Regions from separate parts of the Brevundimonas sp. DS20 genome, predicted to be linked through region 1. Evidence: predicted binding sites of a transcription regulator. Region 1 holds the regulator's gene; each other region holds the start of a gene.
The links. The regulator LexA, encoded in region 1, represses DNA repair genes until DNA is damaged. The targets are predictions, from matches to a motif close to ATGTTCNCNANNTGTTCT.
Positions count from the first base shown of each region.

Region 2: the regulator LexA is predicted to act here: its motif matches at 1,431-1,448, upstream of JL11_RS08465 (ImuA family protein).
Region 3: the regulator LexA is predicted to act here: its motif matches at 3,410-3,427, upstream of JL11_RS11310 (ImuA family protein).
Region 4: the regulator LexA is predicted to act here: its motif matches at 2,383-2,400, upstream of recA (recombinase RecA).

Region 1 covers NZ_CP012897.1:2,084,445-2,089,105, reverse strand. Annotated here, with positions in the region: gene trpC (indole-3-glycerol phosphate synthase TrpC) at 1-599, shown strand, start outside; gene lexA (transcriptional repressor LexA) at 723-1,424, shown strand; partial or broken gene JL11_RS10160 (ComEC/Rec2 family competence protein) at 2,007-3,581, opposite strand; gene gltX (glutamate--tRNA ligase) at 3,580-4,661, shown strand, end outside.
Region 2 covers NZ_CP012897.1:1,750,649-1,755,309, forward strand. Annotated here, with positions in the region: gene JL11_RS08460 (Y-family DNA polymerase) at 1-729, opposite strand, end outside; gene JL11_RS08465 (ImuA family protein) at 644-1,402, opposite strand; gene JL11_RS08470 (DUF5961 family protein) at 1,554-1,790, shown strand; gene ku (non-homologous end joining protein Ku) at 1,873-2,736, shown strand; gene JL11_RS08480 (hypothetical protein) at 2,733-2,912, opposite strand; gene JL11_RS08485 (SOS response-associated peptidase) at 3,060-3,638, shown strand; gene JL11_RS08490 (DUF736 domain-containing protein) at 3,976-4,269, shown strand; gene JL11_RS08495 (ArdC family protein) at 4,342-4,661, shown strand, end outside.
Region 3 covers NZ_CP012897.1:2,296,553-2,301,213, forward strand. Annotated here, with positions in the region: gene JL11_RS11295 (lysophospholipid acyltransferase family protein) at 1-467, opposite strand, end outside; gene JL11_RS11300 (GGDEF domain-containing protein) at 506-1,552, opposite strand; gene JL11_RS11305 (DEAD/DEAH box helicase) at 1,653-3,182, opposite strand; gene JL11_RS11310 (ImuA family protein) at 3,430-4,248, shown strand; gene JL11_RS11315 (Y-family DNA polymerase) at 4,148-4,661, shown strand, end outside.
Region 4 covers NZ_CP012897.1:263,112-267,772, forward strand. Annotated here, with positions in the region: gene JL11_RS01280 (3-hydroxyacyl-CoA dehydrogenase NAD-binding domain-containing protein) at 1-847, shown strand, start outside; gene recA (recombinase RecA) at 1,202-2,281, opposite strand; gene JL11_RS01290 (M20/M25/M40 family metallo-hydrolase) at 2,449-4,353, opposite strand; gene JL11_RS01295 (right-handed parallel beta-helix repeat-containing protein) at 4,434-4,661, opposite strand, start outside.

The DNA of each region.
Region 1 (4,661 bases):
CGTCCAAGGGGTTGATCCGTCCCGACTTCGATCCCCCGGCCCTCGCCAAGGCCTATGAGGCCGGCGGCGCGTCCTGCCTCTCGGTCCTGACCGACGGCCCCAGCTTCCAGGGCGACGACGCCTATCTGGGCCAGGCCCGTGCGGCGACCGCCCTGCCCTGCCTGCGCAAGGACTTCCTGGTCGATCCCTGGCAGGTCGCCGAGAGCCGGGCGCTCGGCGCCGACTGCATCCTGATCATCCTGGCCATGATCGACGATCGGCTGGCCGCCGAACTGCTGGCCGAGGCCGAGCGTTTCGGCATGGACGCCCTGATCGAAACCCACGACGAGGCCGAAATGGCGCGCGCCTGCGCTCTCGGGGGCGATCTGGTGGGGATCAACAACCGGTCGCTGCGAACGTTCGAAGTCGACCTGGAAACGACCGAACGCCTGGCGATGCTCAGCCCCGTGCGCGCCCTCCTGGTCGCCGAGAGCGGCATCTTCACCCCCGACGACGTCGCGCGCGTCTCCGCCGCCCACGCCCAGGCCATTCTGGTCGGCGAGAGCCTGATGCGTCAGGCCGACGTCGAGGAAGCGACGCGCAAGCTGCTGGCCGCTTGATTCAACTCGACGCGCGTGGTGAAGCGACGCCGTTAAGTTGACATTAGGAAGGAACACTTACAGAACATCGTCAATGTTCACGGCCCGTTCCGATTCGTCGGTCGGGCGCATGAGGGGCCGGCGATGCTCACGCGCAAACAGCACGAACTGCTGATGTTCATCCACGAACGGATTCAGGAGACCGGCGTCTCCCCCTCGTTCGACGAGATGAAGGAGGCGCTGGATCTGGCGTCCAAGTCGGGCATTCACCGGCTGATCACGGCGCTGGAGGAGCGCGGCTTCATCCGCCGCCTCGCCCACCGCGCCCGCGCCCTGGAAGTGACCAAACTGCCTGAACAGGCCACAGCCGGCGCTCCGCGCGGCCGGGCCGGGTTCAAGCCCGATGTCATCGAAGGCGGCGGCGGCGCGCGTCCCGTCGCTGCGGCCTCAGCCGCCAACGACACCCGCGAACTGCCGCTCTTGGGCAAGATCGCCGCCGGCACCCCCATAGCCGCCATCCAGCACGAACAGGAGCGGCTGCCGGTGCCGGAATCCATGCTGGGCAAGGGCGATCACTACATCCTCGAAATCGAGGGCGACTCCATGATCGAGGCCGGCATTCTGAACGGCGACCTGGTGGTCATCCGGCGCGGCGACACCGCCAACAACGGCGAGATCGTCGTGGCCCTGGTCGAGGGCGAAGAGGCCACGCTGAAGCGTCTGCGCCGCAAGGGCGGCTCCATCGCCCTGGAGCCCGCCAACCGCAACTATGAGACCCGCATCTTCGGTCCCGACCAGGTGGAGGTTCAGGGCAAGCTGGTCGGCCTCATGCGCCGCTATCACTGACAGCCGGATCCGGCCGGCGCGCCCAGGGTCGATCTCCGCGCACGTGGCCGTCCACACCGCCTTCCAGCGGTCCGCTCCGTCGCGCCACAGCTCCACCGCCCCGCCGCGTGCGAAATCCGCCCCGTCCAGAACCAGCCGCCCGTCGCATGAGGGCGGCAGGGCGTGAACCACCGCCCGCACGCTGACGACCGGGGCCGCAAGGCACAGGGCGTCCATCTGCTGCATGTCCGGCGTCCGCCTGCCCCACCACAGGGCGACCGGCCCCGCCCCAGTGAGTTCGGGACGGCATGAAGCGCGGTCGCAGGCCCAGCCGGCCTCGGGGCGGTCCGCCAAGATCAGACCGCGCCGCCGGGACCACAGGTCCGTCGCAAACTCACGCACGCCGGGCCGGACGACGATCGCCTCGCCCTCCCGATGAAAGGCCGCATTGGTCCCGCCGTCGCCGATCCAGACGTCCGGCGTCGGCGCGCGCGGCCAGACCAGCACCGCCGCCGCCAGGGGCAGGCCCAGCCACCGCAGCCGCCCCTGCCAGAGGCAGACGAACAGCACGCCTAGAAAGGCCACGGGCAGCACAGGGTCCGGCGCGCTGGCCACCGTCCGCACCGCGCCCGGCAAGCCGGCCGTCCAGCCGCCGATCGCCAGCGTCAGATCGACGCCCCACCCCGCCACCGCCAGGAACGGGCCGCCCAGGCCCACGGGCTCCAAGGCCGCGCCCAACGCGAGGGCGGGCATAAGGACGAAGTCCGCCACCGGCGCCGTCGCCAGATTGGCCAGCAGCCCATACATGGCCGTCCGGTTGAAATGCTGCATGGCGAAGGGTCCCGTCGCCAGCCCCGCCACGACGCTGGCCGCCACCGCCGCCGTCAGCCAACCGCCGAACCTCTGGACCGCCACAATGGGCCAGGGCGCCGAGATCTCTCGGGTCCGCTTGGGCCAGATTTCGACCAGGGCCACCAGGGCCGCCGTCGCCGCGAACGACATCTGGAACCCCGGCGTCACGATGGCCTCGGGCTGGATCGCCAGGACGGCGAAGGCGGCCACGGCCAGCCCGTGCATGGTCACGGCCTGCCGGTCCAGCAAGATGGCCGCAAAGGCGATGGAGGCGGTAATGGCCGCCCGCTCCGCCGGCGGCGGGGCGCCGGAAATCACCAGATAAACCCCCACAGCCGTCAGGCCCGCCGCGGCGGCGACCTTCTTGCCGGGAACGCGCAAGGCCAGCCAGGGCCAGGCCGCCACGCCCAACCGCACGGCGAAGAAGACAAATCCGCCGACGATGGCCATGTGCAGGCCCGAGACCGACAAAATGTGCGCCAGGCCGGATTCCCGCATCACATCCATGTCGTCCTGGCTGATCCAGGCCTCGTGGCTGGTGGTCATGGCCGCCGCGATCCCGCCGGTCCGCTGCCCCAGCCGCGCCACGATCCGCTCCGCCAGGGCATAGCGCGCCCCATTCACCGCCATGGCCAGTCGAAGCCGCCACGGCGCCGGCGGCAGATCGATCCGCCGTGTCTCTCCCAGAGCGAAGGCCACGCCGCCCAAGCCCTCGAAAAAGGCGTTGCGACCGAAGTCATAGGCGCCGGGACTGGCGGGCGCAGGGGGCGGATTGAGAATGGCGAACAGTCGGATCGCCTCGCCGGGCCTCGGCGGCTCGCCCCTCACCGTGACCCGCAGCCTAACCGGGGTCTCCTCCGGGCTCAGGCCTCGGATCCAGACCGGGGCCGCCACGATCCGCGCGCCGTTCTCGCCAGGGCTGTCGACATCGACGACCCAGGCCTCGATCACCACCCCCTCGGGCAGGGCCGGCGCGATCGGGACGGCCACGCTTTCGGTGCGAATCTTCGCCGCCGCCAGGCCGCAGGTCAGGCAGGCCAGAATCATCAGCGGCCAGGTAAGACGCCGCCTCAAGCCGCGCCGCCGCGCCGCCAGCCATGCCGCGACAGCCGCCGCCGCCGTGATCACCAGAGGCCACAGGCTCGGCTCTGTCCTCAGGGCGAAATAGCAGGCGGCGCCGCCGCCGAAGGCCACCGGCGCCCAAAGCCGCCATCTCAGCGCCTGCGCCTTGACCTCGTCGGCCAGCCAGGCCCGCAAACGCGCGCCGGGGGTAGGCTTTGTCGTCTCGGGGCGTATAAGGGCCTCGCTTACGGACCCTTCCCCCATGACCTTGCCTTCTTCGACTGTCGTCACCCGCTTCGCCCCCTCGCCGACAGGCTATCTGCATATCGGCGGGGCGAGAACCGCCTTGTTCAACTGGCTGTACGCCAAGAGACACGCGGGACGCTTCCTGATCCGGGTCGAAGACACGGATCGCGAACGGTCGACCGAGGAGGCCGTCCAGGCCATCTTCGACGGCCTGAGCTGGCTGGAGCTGTTCGCCGACGAAGAGCCGGTGTTCCAGTTCAGCCGCGCCGACCGCCATCGCGAAGTCGTCGATCAACTGCTGGAGACCGGCCACGCCTATCGCGATTTCACCACGGCCGAGGAAACCGGACGTCTGCGCGACGCCGCCAAGGCCGAGCGTCGCACCTTTGAATCGCCCTGGCGCGACCGCACCCCGACCGTCGACGACCTGGCCCAGCCGCACGTCGTCCGCTTCCGTCGCCCCCAGTCCGCGACCGTCACCGTCGCGGACGAGGTCCAGGGTTCGGTCAGCTGGTCGACCGACGACCTCGACGATCTGGTCCTGCTGCGCTCGGACGGGGCGCCGACCTATAATCTCGCGGTCGTTGTCGATGACCACGACATGGGGGTGACCCACGTCATCCGCGGCGATGACCATCTGAATAACGCCGCCCGCCAGAGCCTGATCTATGACGCCCTCGGCTGGACCCGACCGACCTTCGCCCATATCCCCCTGATCCACGGGCCGGACGGGGCCAAGCTGTCGAAGCGGCACGGCGCCCAGGCCGTCCACGAATACGCCGAAATGGGCTATCTGCCCGAGGCCATGCGCAACTATCTGGCGCGCCTCGGCTGGGGTCACGGCGACGACGAACTGTTCAGCGACGCCCAGGCGATCGAATGGTTCGATCTGGCCGGCATCGGCAAGGCGCCGGCGCGGCTGGACTTCGACAAGCTGGCCCACGTCAATTCGCATTGGCTGCGGCTCGCCGACGACGAACGCCTGGCCAAGCTGACGCTGGACGTCCACCTCGCCCGGGGTCGCAGCCTGGCCGAGGCCGACGAGGCCCGGCTCCAGCGCGCCATGCCGTTCGTGAAGGACCGCGCCAAGACCGTACT
Region 2 (4,661 bases), 330 kb from region 1:
CGGCGCTTCCGGCGCCTCGACCGGGATCAGAGGCTCTCCCGTGCGGGCGTAGGCCTGGTCGAGGCGACGGCCCAGATCGGGGCCGAAGCGGAGCGCCAGGGGCGCGCGGGGCCGATGAGCGACGTCGGCGATCCGCTCGAACCCCATGCGCCTCAGGCCGGCGATCAGGTCGCCGGATAGGCGCAAGGCTTCGAGAGGAAGGGGCCCAATAGCCGCGTCGATCCCGCCGTCGTCCACGATCCGGAGGTCGCGGCGAAAGCGCGCGAGGGCATGGGCGGCGCCGTAGGCCGGGGCGATGGCGGCCTCGGCCCGGACGCCGGCCTCGGCGAGGCGATGGACCATGTCGGCCAGCATCGCCGCCTCACCGCCCTTCAGATGGGCGGCGCCGGTGGCGTCGATGGCGAGGCCGTCGGGCGGATCGGTCTGGCAGACGGGCGCATAACGTTTCAGGGCCCAAACGGCGAGCCGCTCCAGGGCGTCGGCGTCGCCCTGCGGGTCCGCGTCCCGCACGTCGAGGCCCGGGATCAGCGCCTGGGCCTGGGTCGCCGCCTGCCCCGCGCGGGCGCCCGCCTGACGCGCGGCGGCGTTGGCGGCCGTCACGACCCGGCGCCGGCCGACGCGGCCGACGAGGATCAGGGGCTGGTCAGGCGGCGGCGCGTCGTTCCCGAGCTGACGGCGCAGCCGATCGACGGACCAGTTCGGCAGGTAGAGCGAGACGACCCGTCTCATCACAGGCTTCCAGGGTGAATTCCGCGGCCTCGGCGCCGCGACAACGGAGAAGTTCGACGAACCACCGTCCCCGGCCGACGCCGGGAACGGGCAGGGGAGAGGACGGCGCCGGGCTGACCCGCCAGCGGGTGACGGCGGCCGTGGGCTGGCCGAAGTCGGCGGCGTCGGCGGCGCGGCGCCAGCGCCGGATCGCCAAAGCCAGGGCGCCCGAGGTCTCCGCCGCCAGCTGCAGGCGCCGCGAGGCGGTCATGCTGAGGCGCGCCGTCTCGGCCACGACCGTGCCGAGACCGCCGTGCCGCAGGCCCTCCTCGAAACAGGCCATGAGGCTGGGCTCGTCGCCGGCCTCGACATAGATCACCCGATCCGGACCGAGCCCCGCCTGGCTGAGCGCCGGCGCGAACAGGTCCGGGCGGGTCACGCACCAGAGCACCTGACCGGGTCGGCGCGCGGCGATGCCGGCGGCGAACAGCGCCGCCGCGGCGCCGTCGACCGCGCCGTCCCCGCCGCCCGCGACCTCGTGCAGGGCCCCCAGCGCGAGCCCGCCGCCGGGAAGGGCCGCGTCGAGCGGCGGCACGCCGAAGGGCAGCGCCCCGCCGGCCGGCCGGCCGTCGTGCTCAAGCGCGCGGATGCGCGCCCTGAGGGTTTCGAGCTCGGCGGAAGGCCGGGCGTGCATGTCGGCCTCCCGTGGTTCGGTGTCATAAACGTTCCTGAAATGTTCTGGCTCTCATTTCGTCACGGAGTCAACGGGGCGGGCGCCTTATCCCCGGACGAATCGCGGTGAATCCTTTCGGTTGGTTTCGCGTTTGGACGTCCGAGGAGATCCGATGACCGATCCTGAACAGCACCGCTATTTCGCCTGGGCCGACGGCGTCGGCCGGGGCCATGGCCACGTCGTGGAAGCGCCGAGCTACGAAGCGGCGGCGGTCGGCTACACTGAACTCTATGCGCCGCCGGTCGATGGCGACGGCGAAATCCGGATCTTCGTGACGGGGGTCGACGACGGCCAGGAGCATTGCTTCACCGTTGACCTGAGCGACGGCGAAGCCGAGCCCTGCGACTGAGGCCGGAGGCCGGAGCGAATCACCCCGCTCGGTGTTGAGTCGAATCTTGGCGGGCCGGATGGCCCGTGCGGAGGCTTCGACGATGGCCTATCGGCCCACATGGCAGGGACACCTGCGTCTGTCCTTTGTGACCTGCCCGGTGGCGCTCTACACCGCCACCAGTTCGGGCGGCGACGTCCATTTCAATCTGATCAATCCGGCGACTAACAACCGGATCAAGATGGTGACGACGGACCCGGAAACGGGCCCCGTTGATCGCTCGTCCCTGGTGAAAGGCTCCGCCGTCGCCAAGGACGAATACATCCTGCTGACTGACGAGGAGATCAAGTCGGTCAAGCTGGAGAGCACCAAGACGATCGACATCGAGCGCTTCGTCCCCGAGGACGAGATCGACCGGGTCTATTGGGACAATCCCTATTACCTCGCCCCGGCCGGCGGGATCGCCGAGGAGGCGTTCGGCGTCATTCGTGAAGCCATGCGGTCAGAAGGCAAGATCGCGCTTGGCCGCGTCGTCCTCTCTACGCGGGAGCGCCTTCTGGCGCTCGAACCTCGCGGCAAGGGCATTCTGGCCTACTCCCTGCGCACCCGCGACGAGGTCCGCGACACGCGGGACGTCTTCGGCGCGATCTCGGACAAGCAGCCCGATCCGGCGATGATTGAGATCGCGCGGCGGATTATCGAGCAGCAGGCGGGCCCGTTCGATCCGGATCAGTTCGTGGATCGCTATGAGGAGGCGCTGAAGGCTTTGATCGCCTCCAAGCAAAAGGGCCAGGCGCCGGTTCGCTCAGCCGAGCCGGACGACACCCAAGTCGGAGACCTGATGGCGGCGCTGCGCGCCAGTCTCCAGGGCGCCGCCACGCCGCGCAGCGGGCGCGGGCGGACGGCAAGCCGGCCCGCCGCCACCGCGAAGCCGGCGCGGGCGCCGGCGCGGCGGCGGGCGGGCTAGTGACGCCGGTCGCCCTTGTCGCCTTGGCCCGGCTTCGACGCGGTCTTCGCTTGGCGCTTCTGATCCTGCGCCGACGACTTACCGACATCGACCTGTTCATCGAAGCGGCCCTCGCTGTCACGGCGGACATAGCGCTTGTCGCCTGGAGTCGGTTCGATCAGTTCGCGTTTGGACATGGCGGTCTCCCTTCGATGAGAAGGGAATCCGCGCTGGCGAGTCGGGTTCCGTGTCAGCGACTGCGGTGACAACGGACGGGATCCGCTCAATGGCAATCGACACCGGTCGGACCGACGGCGACCGTCGATGCGGGGAGAGATGATGCGATGTGCAACGAATTCCAGCTCATCCTGCCCTTCGACGGCGTAATCGAAACCTTCAATCGCAGCGGCGACCCGCTTGTGTTCCCGGGCGGGATGCCGAACTTTGGGCCGGCCGCCTCCATCCGGATCGGCGATCGGGTGCCGATCATCACCTTGGGCGGAAGCGGTCCCCAGCTGGTCACAACGCCTTGGGCGTGGCGCTCGCCGCAGGGGCCGCCGGTGTTCAACTTCCGCTCGGATGGCCGTTCCTTCGCCAACTCGGTCCGGTGTCTGATCCCGGCGGACGGCTTCTTCGAGTTCACCGACCCGGAGCCTGGACAGAAGCGGAAGACCAAGTGGCGGTTCACCCTCGCCGGCGAGCGCCTCTTCTGGGTCGCGGGTCTGGTGAAGGATGGCGCCTTCGCCATGCTGACCACCGAGCCCGGGACCGACATTGCGCCCTACCATAACCGGCAGATCGTCGTGCTGAAGCCCGAGGAGGGTGCGGCCTGGCTCAACCTCGAACGGCCCGAAGCCGAGCTTTTGCGGGCTCCGCCCGCAGGGAGCCTCGACGTCGAGAAGATCTTCCCGGCAGCGGCCTGAGCCTGAAGTGGGGGAGGGTCCCGGCCGACCGCGTAGTGCCGATGGCGCGCGAACGGGGCGGTTGGGGCGGCCATTGTCTCGCATACTTATCGCGCCAGTCGGCGCGGCCTCTCGATGAGGCGGATCTGACCGAAACCCGGTCGGCTGGCGCAACCGCTCGCTCGACTTTCATCCCCGGCCTGACGGCCTTCCTCGCGAAACAAGAAAGTCTCTCATTGCGGTCCTTCGCTTCGCTGCGGGGGCTCGCTTCGCTCTCCCTGCGCGCCGCCCGGGCCCCGGTCTCCCGATCGCCATCGAGGCCGCGACAGGCGTGGCCCGAAGCAAAGGAGAGACTGACATGGCCACCATCGGCACCTTCACCGCCCAAGGCGACGGCTACACCGGTTCGATCAAGACCCTCACCCTCAACGTCAAGGCGGCGGTCCTGCGGCCGAACGAGAAGACCGACGACAAGGCTCCCGACTTCCGGATCTTCGCCGGCCAGACCGAGTTCGGCGCCGCCTGGAAGAAGACGAGCCAGCAGAACCGCGAATACCTCTCGGTCAAGCTCGACGATCCCAGCTTCCCGGCGCCGATCTACGCCTCCCTGGTGGAGGTCGAGGGCGGACACAGCCTGATCTGGTCCCGCTGACCCAAGAGCCGCGGCGGCGCGGGAACCGCGCCGCCGCTCCTTCATCCGAAAATCCCTCTCGAGGAGGCCGCCATGACGCGCCCCGCCGATCCCGCACGCCCGGACATCCATAGCCGGATCACCCAACAGATCATCGCCCAGCTCGAAGCCGGCGTTCGCCCCTGGACCCAGCCGTGGAAAGCCAAGAGCTCCGTCAGCCGCCCGCTGCGCCATGACGGCACGCCATACAACGGCATCAATGTCGTCCTGCTCTGGGGCGAGGCCGCGAGCCGTGGCTTCAGCCGATCGACCTGGATGACCTTCCGCCAGGCGCTGGCCCTCGGCGCCCACGTCCGCAAGGGCGAACGCGGCGCGACGGTCGTCTACGCCAACCAGATCGTCCGGGAGGACAC
Region 3 (4,661 bases), 210 kb from region 1:
TGTCCGACCGGGGCGAGGTGACCTTCAGGATAGATCAGGATCTTGCGGTTTTCAGCCCTGGCCTGGGCGGCGCGGGTTGCGAGCGCCTGACGCGCTTCGTGGCCGCCGCAACTGTTGACCACGATCGCCCCAAGCTTTTTCAGAACGCCGCCGAGCAGGGGAAATTTTTCCAGGTGGTCGCCGGTGACGAAAGCCAGATCGTCGAACTGATCATAGGTCGCGAAGCCGTCGCCCCAGCTCTGGTGCTTGGAGGCGATGATGAAGGCGCCTTCTGGCAGCCGTTCCTTGCCCCGCACGTCCAGGCGGATGCCGGCGAAGAGGGCCATGGCCTGCACCATGCGTCGGACGTAGCGGCGGATGACCCAGCCAGTCGGGCCCCGCCCGGGGGCAAGCGCCGCGAAGGCGGCGGCCAAGCCATAGGCGATCGAGAGAATCCAGTAGGCGACGTTGAATGAAAAGCTGCGCATGGATCGATTATTGCGCAGCTGGCCGCGATGTCATGCCCTCAAGCCGCGTTTTCGAGGGCGGGCGCCCGCGTGACGCGATTGCGACCCCCGCGCTTGGAGGCGTAAAGCGCCGCGTCCGCGCGCTCCAGAAGGGCGGCGGGGCTTTCTCCCGGCCGATAGTCGGCAAAGCCGGCCGAAAGCGTCACCTTGCCCAGATCGTCGTTGGTCGAGCGACGCCGCAAGGCTCGGGACGCAACCTCTTCGCGGATGGTCTCCAGCGCCGCCAGAACCGTCCCCGCACCCTCGCCGGGGAAAAGGATGGCGAACTCTTCACCGCCGAAGCGGGCGACGAAGCGATTTCCGCCGCTGAAGCGAGACAGGACGGTCGAGACATAGCGCAAAACCTGGTCGCCCGTCTGATGGCCCCAAGTGTCGTTGAACCGTTTGAAGTGGTCGATGTCGATGATCGCCAGGATCAGCGGCGCATCGCCAGACGCACAGGACTGTTCCAACCGCTCGTCGAAGGCCTTGCGGTTGGCCAGGCTGGTCAGGGCGTCGGTCATCGCTTCGCGCCGGACCTCTTCCAGATGCTCGCGTAGTCGCGCGATTTCCTTGTTGGAGGTCTCCAGCCGCTTTTCCAGGACGGCGGTTTCGCGCCGCGCGCGTTTGGTCGCCGTCGACAGGCCGCCGACCAGCGCTTTCAGCGGCGAGGCGGCGCCGGCGGCTTCAATAGTGTTGGACGCATCCGCCAGGGTGTCGCCATAGTCCGCCTGGGTCTTATGGGCCTTGGCGATGGCGTTGGCGACGCTGGCCAGTTCCCGGTCCAGCACGGCGCCGGCGTCGCGAATCTGCTCCGACAAGCGGCCGCGCGGCAGGAATTCTGCGGCGAGCCGCTCGGACACCTCGTCCGATATGATTGCCGACGCGGCCAGGAGCCGGTCGATCTCGCAGGCGAGCGGGCTCTCGCGGTCGTCAAGGTAATGAAGCCAGAGCTCGAAGTTCAGTCGGGTAGGCCAGACGCCGGCCTTTTCCATCTCGTCGATGACATGGTGCGCGAAGGCGTAAGCCTGAGGCCCTCTGACCGTCGTCTCCAGCTCGGCCGTCATTCTACGCTCCAACCCCCTTCTAGAGTTTCGCAGGACATTAGATGTCTATCCGTAACACCGGGTAAACAGCAGACGGGGAGAGGGCGTAAATCAGCGGGGATCAGCCGTGAATGATCACCGGTCGGCGTAGGAAGGCGGGTATGTCGTCGCCGAAACCCTTGACCCCGGTCCGCTCGCGCTCCTCCGGCCGGCGTTCGCCGCGGCGATCGGACTGGCGCAGTTGAGGCTCGAGTTCCGCACGGGCGGGACGATCCGAATCGACAGAAACCGGCTCGGAGAGGGTCGCCTCGACCGCTGGCGGAGGCGCGGCCTCCGGCTTGGTCTTGCGGCGGCTGCGAGAGCGGGCCGGAGCCTCGGCGGTCTGCGCTTCGGTCGGGATTTCCGCAGACGCCACGACGGCCTGTTCCGTCTTGTCCGTTGATCGCGTCCCACCGCGGCCGGTTCTTTCGCGTCCGCCCTTGTCATCGCGCTGGGCGGGCTTCTTGGTCGTGTCGAAATCGACGCCGTCCAGGACCAACTCCTCCGGCTCCTTCTTGATCAGCTTGAGCACCTTATCCAGCGACTTGTCGTCGGCCGGGGTCACGATCATGAAGGCCTGTCCCAGACGGCCGGCCCGGCCCGTGCGGCCGATGCGGTGCACATAGTCGTCGGCGTGGTGCGAGACGTCGTAGTTGAAGACGTGGCTGACGTCGGGAATGTCCAGACCGCGCGCGGCGACGTCGGACGCCACCAGAATCTTCAGCGCCCCCGAACGGAAGTCGGCCAGGGTCTTCATCCGGTGCGACTGATCCAGGTCGCCATGGATGGGGGCGGCGTCGAAGCCATGAGTCTTCAGCGACTTGGCGACGATATCGACTTCCGACTTGCGGTTGCAGAAGACGATGCCGTTCTTGACGTCCGACCGCTCGATCATGGCCCGCAGAGCGGTGCGCTTGGCCTTGGGGTCGCTGGTGGGGATGCGAACCAGATATTGGGTGATGGTGTCGGCGGTCTGGGCGGGACGCGAGACCTCGATCCGGGTCGGATCCTTGAGGAAGGCGGTCGTCAGGCGGGTGATCTCCGGCGGCATGGTGGCCGAGAAGAACAGGGTCTGGCGACGCGGCGGCGTCAGTTTGAAGATCCGTTCGATGTCGGGGATGAAGCCCATGTCGAGCATCCGGTCGGCTTCATCGACGACCATGATCTCGACGCCCGTCAGCAGCATCTTGCCGCGTTCGAACAGGTCGAGCAGGCGGCCCGGAGTGGCGATCAGGACGTCGACGCCCTTGTTCAGCGCCGCCACCTGGTCGCCCATGGAGACGCCGCCGATCAGCAGCACCCAGCTCAGCTTGGTGCCCTTGGCGTATTTGGCGAAGCTCTCGGCGACCTGGTCGGCCAGTTCGCGGGTCGGGGCCAGCACGATGGCGCGCGGCATCCGGGCACGGGCGCGGCCCGAGGCCAGGCGCTCGACCAGGGGCAGGGTGAAGGCGGCGGTCTTGCCCGTCCCGGTCTGGGCGATGCCCAGGACGTCGCGGCCGGCGAGGGCGACGGGGATCGCCTGTTCCTGAATGGGGGTGGCGGTCGTATAGCCGGTGTCGGCGACCGCTTGCAGGGTCGTGGGCGAAAGGCCCAGTTGGGAAAATTCTGTCATGAATCCTTGGGACGAAAAGCGTCTGCGTGCATAGCAGCGACGGAACCGCCCCTCTTTGGGCGAGCGGGCGGCGCGGATCGCAGACCTGTCCCGAGGCTGGGGGCGATATAGAAGCCCCTCCGACAAAGTCAAGTATTCTCGCTATTTCGGCCTGCTGAAGCGGAATAAATTCCCATGGTCAAGTTGGAGGTCGCTTGACTCCTCGTGGCCTGAAAGAGGCATATAAGAGAACAAAAGGAGAACTGTTGTGCGGTCCGACCGCAAGATCGAAGCCCTGCGCCAACATCTGAAAACCCTGGAGGCAGCCGGTCATCCAGTGGACGACGCACGCTTCGATCTCGGACTGGAGGCGGCTGACCGGCATCTAGGCGGGCTGGCGACCCATGGGCTGCACGAGGTTTACGCCGCGACTACGCCTGATGCGACAGCGGCCCTGGGGTTCGCTCTGGGACTGGTCCGCCGGACGGCGGGCGATCGACCTGTGGTCTGGGGGGTCCAGGCCATGGCCGAACTGGAGACGGGGCGGATCTATGGGACGGGCCTGCGCGAACTGGGGCTGGATCCCGGCCGGCTGGTGCTGGTGCGGGTCAAGGAGACGAAGGATCTGCTGGCGGCGGGAGAGGAAGCCCTGGCCGGTGGAGCCGTGGGAGCGGTGCTGCTGACAGCCTGGGGCGAGAGCAAGGTGCTGAGCCTGACCGCCACGCGTCGCCTGTCGATGGCGGCAGGGCAGGGACGGGCGACTGCACTCCTGACCCGGTTGGCGGCCCAGCCCCAGCCCAGTGCAGCCGAAACGCGGTGGCGGATCAGGGGGGCTTTGTCGCGGGCGCTGGAAGCGGAGGCCCCTGGCCATCCGACCTATGCGGTCGAACTGTTGCGACATCGGCTGGGCGCGCAGCCGAGAAGCTGGATCATGGAGTGGGATCGTGAGCGCGGAATCTTCGAACAGGGCGGGCAGAATGCCGGACATGAACAGCCGCAACGACCGGCGCTATCTGGCGGTCTGGTTTCCCCTGCTGCCGACAGATCGGCTGAGGCGCGAGGAGAGGGGCTCAGACGCTACGGCTGAACCGGCCACCGTGTTGGTGGAAAAGGTGAAGGGCGCGCTCCGTTTGGCCGCTGCAAATGGTTCCGCCCTGGCTCTGGGTCTGTCGCCGGGCATGACTCTGGCGGACGCGCGGGCGCGGGCGCCGAATATCCGCGTGGAGCCGCACCGGCCCGAGGCGGACACGGCCCTGTTGAGACGGGTGCTGCTGGATTTCGGACGCTTCACCCCGATGGCGGCGACGGACGGGCCGGACGGCCTGGCGCTGGATGTGACCGGTTGCGCCCACCTGTTCGGGGGTGAAGAAGGACTGATCCGGGCGGTCGGGGCGCGGGCTGAGGGCGTGGGTCTGGCGACGCGCCTGGCCCTGGCCGGCACGCCCGAGGCGGCGCGCGCCCTGGCCCGCTTCGGTCCTGGCGGAATCTATCAGGGCGAGG
Region 4 (4,661 bases), 1.7 Mb from region 1:
CTTCATCGGCATCCACTTCTTCTCGCCGGTCGACAAGATGATGCTGGTCGAGATCATCCTGGGCGAGAAGACGGGTCAGGCCGCCATCGCCAAGGCGCTGGACTATGTGCTGAAGATCAAGAAGACGCCGATCGTGGTCAACGATTCGCGCGGCTTCTACACCTCGCGCTGCTTCTCCACCTTCCTGATGGAAGGCATGGCCATGCTGGAGGAGGGTTACGGCCCGGCCCTGATCGACAATGTCGGCCGCATGACCGGCATGCCGCGCGGCCCGCTGGAGATGCACGACGACGTCGCCCTGGACCTGTCCTACAAGATCGCCAAACAGACGGCGCTGGACCTGGGCGACAAATACGTCCCGACCGAAGGCGCCGACATTGTCGCCAAGATGGTCGAGGGCGGACGCTACGGCCGCAAGAACGGCAAGGGCTTCTATGACTATGACACCAAGCCCAAGACGATCTGGAAGGGGCTGAGCGAACTGGCGCCGACCACCAAGGGCATCGACAAGCCCGAGGAGCCGACCGCCTTCGCCCAGATCGACGAGCTGAAGACCCGCCTGCTGTATCGCCAGGCCGTCGAGGTGGCTCGCTGCTGGGCCGAGGGCGTCATCGACGACCCGCGCGAGGCCGACCTGGGCGCCATCCTGGGCTGGGGCTTCGCGCCCTGGACCGGCGGCCCGATCAGCATGATCGACGGCATCGGCCTGGCCAAGTTCGTCGAAACGGCGGACCGCCTGGCCGCGACCTATGGCGACCGGTTCAAGGTCCCGGACCTGCTGCGCGACATGGCCGCCAAGAACGAGACCTTCTACGGCAGGTTCGCCCCGGAGAAAGCCGCCGCCTGATCGGCTGCGGACAGGTTTGAACGACGGAACGGGCGGCCTTCGGGTCGCCCGTTTTGGTTTGGTGCTGCCCCTTCTCCGCTCATCCCGGCGAACGCCGGGACCCAGTGCTTTGGGTGATCCAGCGTGTCTGCAAGTCACCGCTTTTGGTCCAACGCATTGCGGAGCGACAGAACTGGGTCCCGGCTTTCGCCGGGATGAGCGGAAAGGTGAATTCCTGGCCTCAGATCACGCGAGTGCGCGGCAGGCCAAAAAAGACCCGCCCGACACGAGGTCGGACGGGTCGCTCCGCCGCCCCTCGCGGGGTCGGTGGCGGGTCGCTTGGGGCGACGGAGTGTCCTTAAGGTCCGGAGAGGCTCAGCCTTCCAGATCCTGGCCTTCGTCCGGCTCGGGCGTGCCCAGCAGTTCGTCGGCGATCTTGTTGGTCGAGGCGCGCACCGCCTTTTCGATCGAGGCGGCGATGTCGGGGTTCTGTTTCAGGAATTCGCGGACGTTCTCGCGGCCTTGACCGATCCGGGTCGAGTCATAGCTGAACCAGCTGCCCGACTTCTCGATCACCCCGGCCTTGACGCCCAGGTCGATCACCTCGCCCAGTTTGGAGATGCCCTCGCCGTACATGATGTCGAAAATGACCTCGCGGAACGGCGGGGCGACCTTGTTCTTAACCACCTTGACCCGGGTGGTGTTGCCGACCACCTCGTCACGGTTCTTGATCGCGCCGGTGCGGCGGATGTCCAGGCGCACCGAGGCGTAGAATTTCAGCGCATTGCCGCCCGTCGTCGTCTCGGGGCTGCCGTACATGACCCCGATCTTGTGGCGGATCTGGTTGATGAACAGGACGATGCATTTGGACTTGGAGATGGAGGCCGTCAGCTTGCGAAGCGCCTGGCTCATCAGACGGGCCTGAAGGCCGGGCAGGCTGTCGCCCATCTCGCCCTCGATTTCGGCGCGCGGCGTCAGGGCCGCGACCGAGTCGACCACCACGATGTCCACCGCGCCGGAGCGCACCAGGGTGTCCACGATCTCCAGCGCCTGTTCCCCGGCGTCGGGCTGGGACACCAAGAGATCGTCCAGGTTCACGCCCAGCTTCTGAGCGTAGACCGGATCCAGGGCGTGTTCGGCGTCGACGAAGGCGGCGACGCCGCCCTTCTTCTGCACCTCGGCCACCGTATGCAGGGCCAGGGTGGTCTTGCCCGAGGATTCCGGGCCGAACACCTCGATCACCCGCCCGACCGGCAGGCCGCCGATGCCGAGCGCCATATCCAGACCCAGCGAGCCGGTCGAGACGCTTTCGATCTCGGCCACAACCCCGGCCTTGCCCAGTTTCATCACCGAGCCCTTGCCGAAGGCGCGATCGATCTGGGCGATCGCCGCCTCGAGAGCCCGTTGTTTTTCGCCGTCTTCCTTACCCACCAGTTTCAAAGCCGCCTGTGCCATTGCCTTCGTCTCCCTTGCCATGATTCCCGTCAGAAGCTTGGGAGAGACCCGCCATGGACCCGCCCCCGTTTGGTGAGGCCGACTATGTGCATGGTTTGTTCCAGTTCACAAGATGTTCTCATCAGAGACCGACGAATCTCTTCGAGTCTACGTCCGTTTCTGACGCATCACTCGGCGACGACGTCCACAGCCGAAGCCGGTTCGGCATGGCGCGCAGCGAGGGACAGGCCGCAGCCCAGGATCAGCACGGCCGTCGACAGGCCCGCGAGGGTGTGACTCCAAGAGCTGGGCGTTCCGGAGGCTTCCCCCCGCATCGGCGCCAGGGGCCGGACCAGGACGAGGATCAGCAGGGCGATCAGGGCCAGGGCCCAGGCCTGGCTCATGCCCACGCCCAGGAAGATGAAATGGCCCAGGCCGAACAGCCAGCCGCCGACCAGGACCGTGGCCACGGCCGCCGGCGCCAGGGCCGCCCACCGCTCCAGCCGGGCGCCGATCAGGGCGGCCAGAGCCGCCGCGAAGGCCGCCGCCAGGCCGGTCCAGACGAACAGCAGGGCTGCCTCGGGCGCGATCGCCTGGACCAGGCCGCCCAGAACCAGCACCAGGACGATCGCGCCCAGCCAGCCGCCCCAGACCGTCTCGTCCTCGCCGTCCGGCCAGAGGCTTAGGGCGACGCCGACCACGGCGGCGCCGAGCACCAGATAATCGACCCCGCCCAGGACCGTCGCCAGAACGGCGGCCGCCGCGACCACCCCGGCCAGCAACCGCCGCCCGATCAGGGCCCGCCCGGCCGTCAGGGCCAGCAGGACCGCCAGGACGGCCAGACCCGCGCCGGCCTCCATCCACGGCAGGCGGCGCAGCATCATGTAGTAGGTCTCGGCGGAGTCGATCCGCTCGCCGATCGGCCCCGCCAGAACCCGCGCCGCCTGGGCCGCCACCATGCCGACGCTCAACAGCCACAGGCCGCCGGTGAAGCCCTTCACCCCCTGTCTCCAGGTCAGGCCGGTCGCATGGCGCGCGCCCCAGGCGGCGAAGGCCGTGAGCCCAAGGGCCAGACCCAGCAGGCCCCAGCCCGTCTCAGGCCCATGGCGCAGAACCGCCAGGCCGAAGACGTCGGAATAGACGAGGTTGCGCGTCGCCTGGGGCAGGGTCGGCGCGCGCAACAGGGCGTCGGCCGTCTCCAGCGCCTGGGCGCCGATATGCTGGACGCTGCCCTGGTCCAGAGCCTCCGGCGTCGAACTGGGCGAATGATACTGAGCCGGGCGGCCGATGAAGGCCAGATTGACCCCCGCCAATCCCCGGTCGGCGGCGATGGTGAAGTCGGTGCCGTTGGGCATCAGCCGATAGACGAAGACGGCGAGCGCATTGCTGGACGGCCCGCCCTCGGCTCGCCGCGCCGCCCGGGCGTACAGATCGACCGTCTGGGCGTTTCCGGGGCCGGTCTCGAACATCAGGGCCCGACCGCCGCCGCCCCGCGCCTCCAGGTTCACCACCGCCCCGACCCGGTCGCGCAGCGGATGTTCGCTGAAGAAGGCGCGCGCCCCGTCCAGGTTCAGCTCCTCGGCGTCGGTCAGGAGGACGATCAGGCCCCGCTCGGCCGGGCCCCGCGCCTTGATCGCCCGCACCGCCTCCAGAACGGCGGCCACGCCGCCGGCGTCGTCGGCCGCGCCCGGCGACCCCGGCACGCTGTCGTAATGGGCCATCAGCACCACCAGAGGCAGGCGCGGGTTCCGGCCGGGCAGGACGCCGACCAGATTGACGGCCGAGACCCCTTCCGTGGAAAGGCCGTTCCGCTCCATCCGCCGCACGGCCGCCGGAGACAGGGCGCCGGCCTGAAACCTCGGCGACAGACCCAGCTCAGCCATCCGGCCGTAGAGATAGGCCTGGACCAGGGCGTGGTCGGTCGAACCGACCGGCCGGGGCGCCCGCGCCATCAGCCGCACGTCCTGCATCGCCCTTTCGGCCGAAAAAGCGGCGGCCGGCGCGCTCGCCGGCTGGGGTCGAGGGGTCTGGGTGGTGAGCACGGCCAGACCCAGGGCCGCCGTCAGAGCCGCCAAAAACAAGACCAGCCGCATGCGATCCATCCCCCGAAGTCTCTAGCGGCACTAAGGACCGAGGCCGTGGCGTTTCGCAAGAGCGAGACGTCAGCGCCCCGTCAGCGTCCTGTCCGGTTCCGCTCGACCCGGTTGCCGACCGCCCCATCGCCGTCGTCGGCGCTGGAACCGAAGGGATAGCCCGCGTCATCGGCGCAATAGCGCCGGTTTCCCTCGCGCGCGCCGACCACCACCGTGCGAGGCCGCAGCCAGCCGGCGCCCGAGAAGCTATTGTCCGTGATCTGATTATAGGACGGCGTCTGGTGTCGGATCACCCCGTCCTCGCCGCA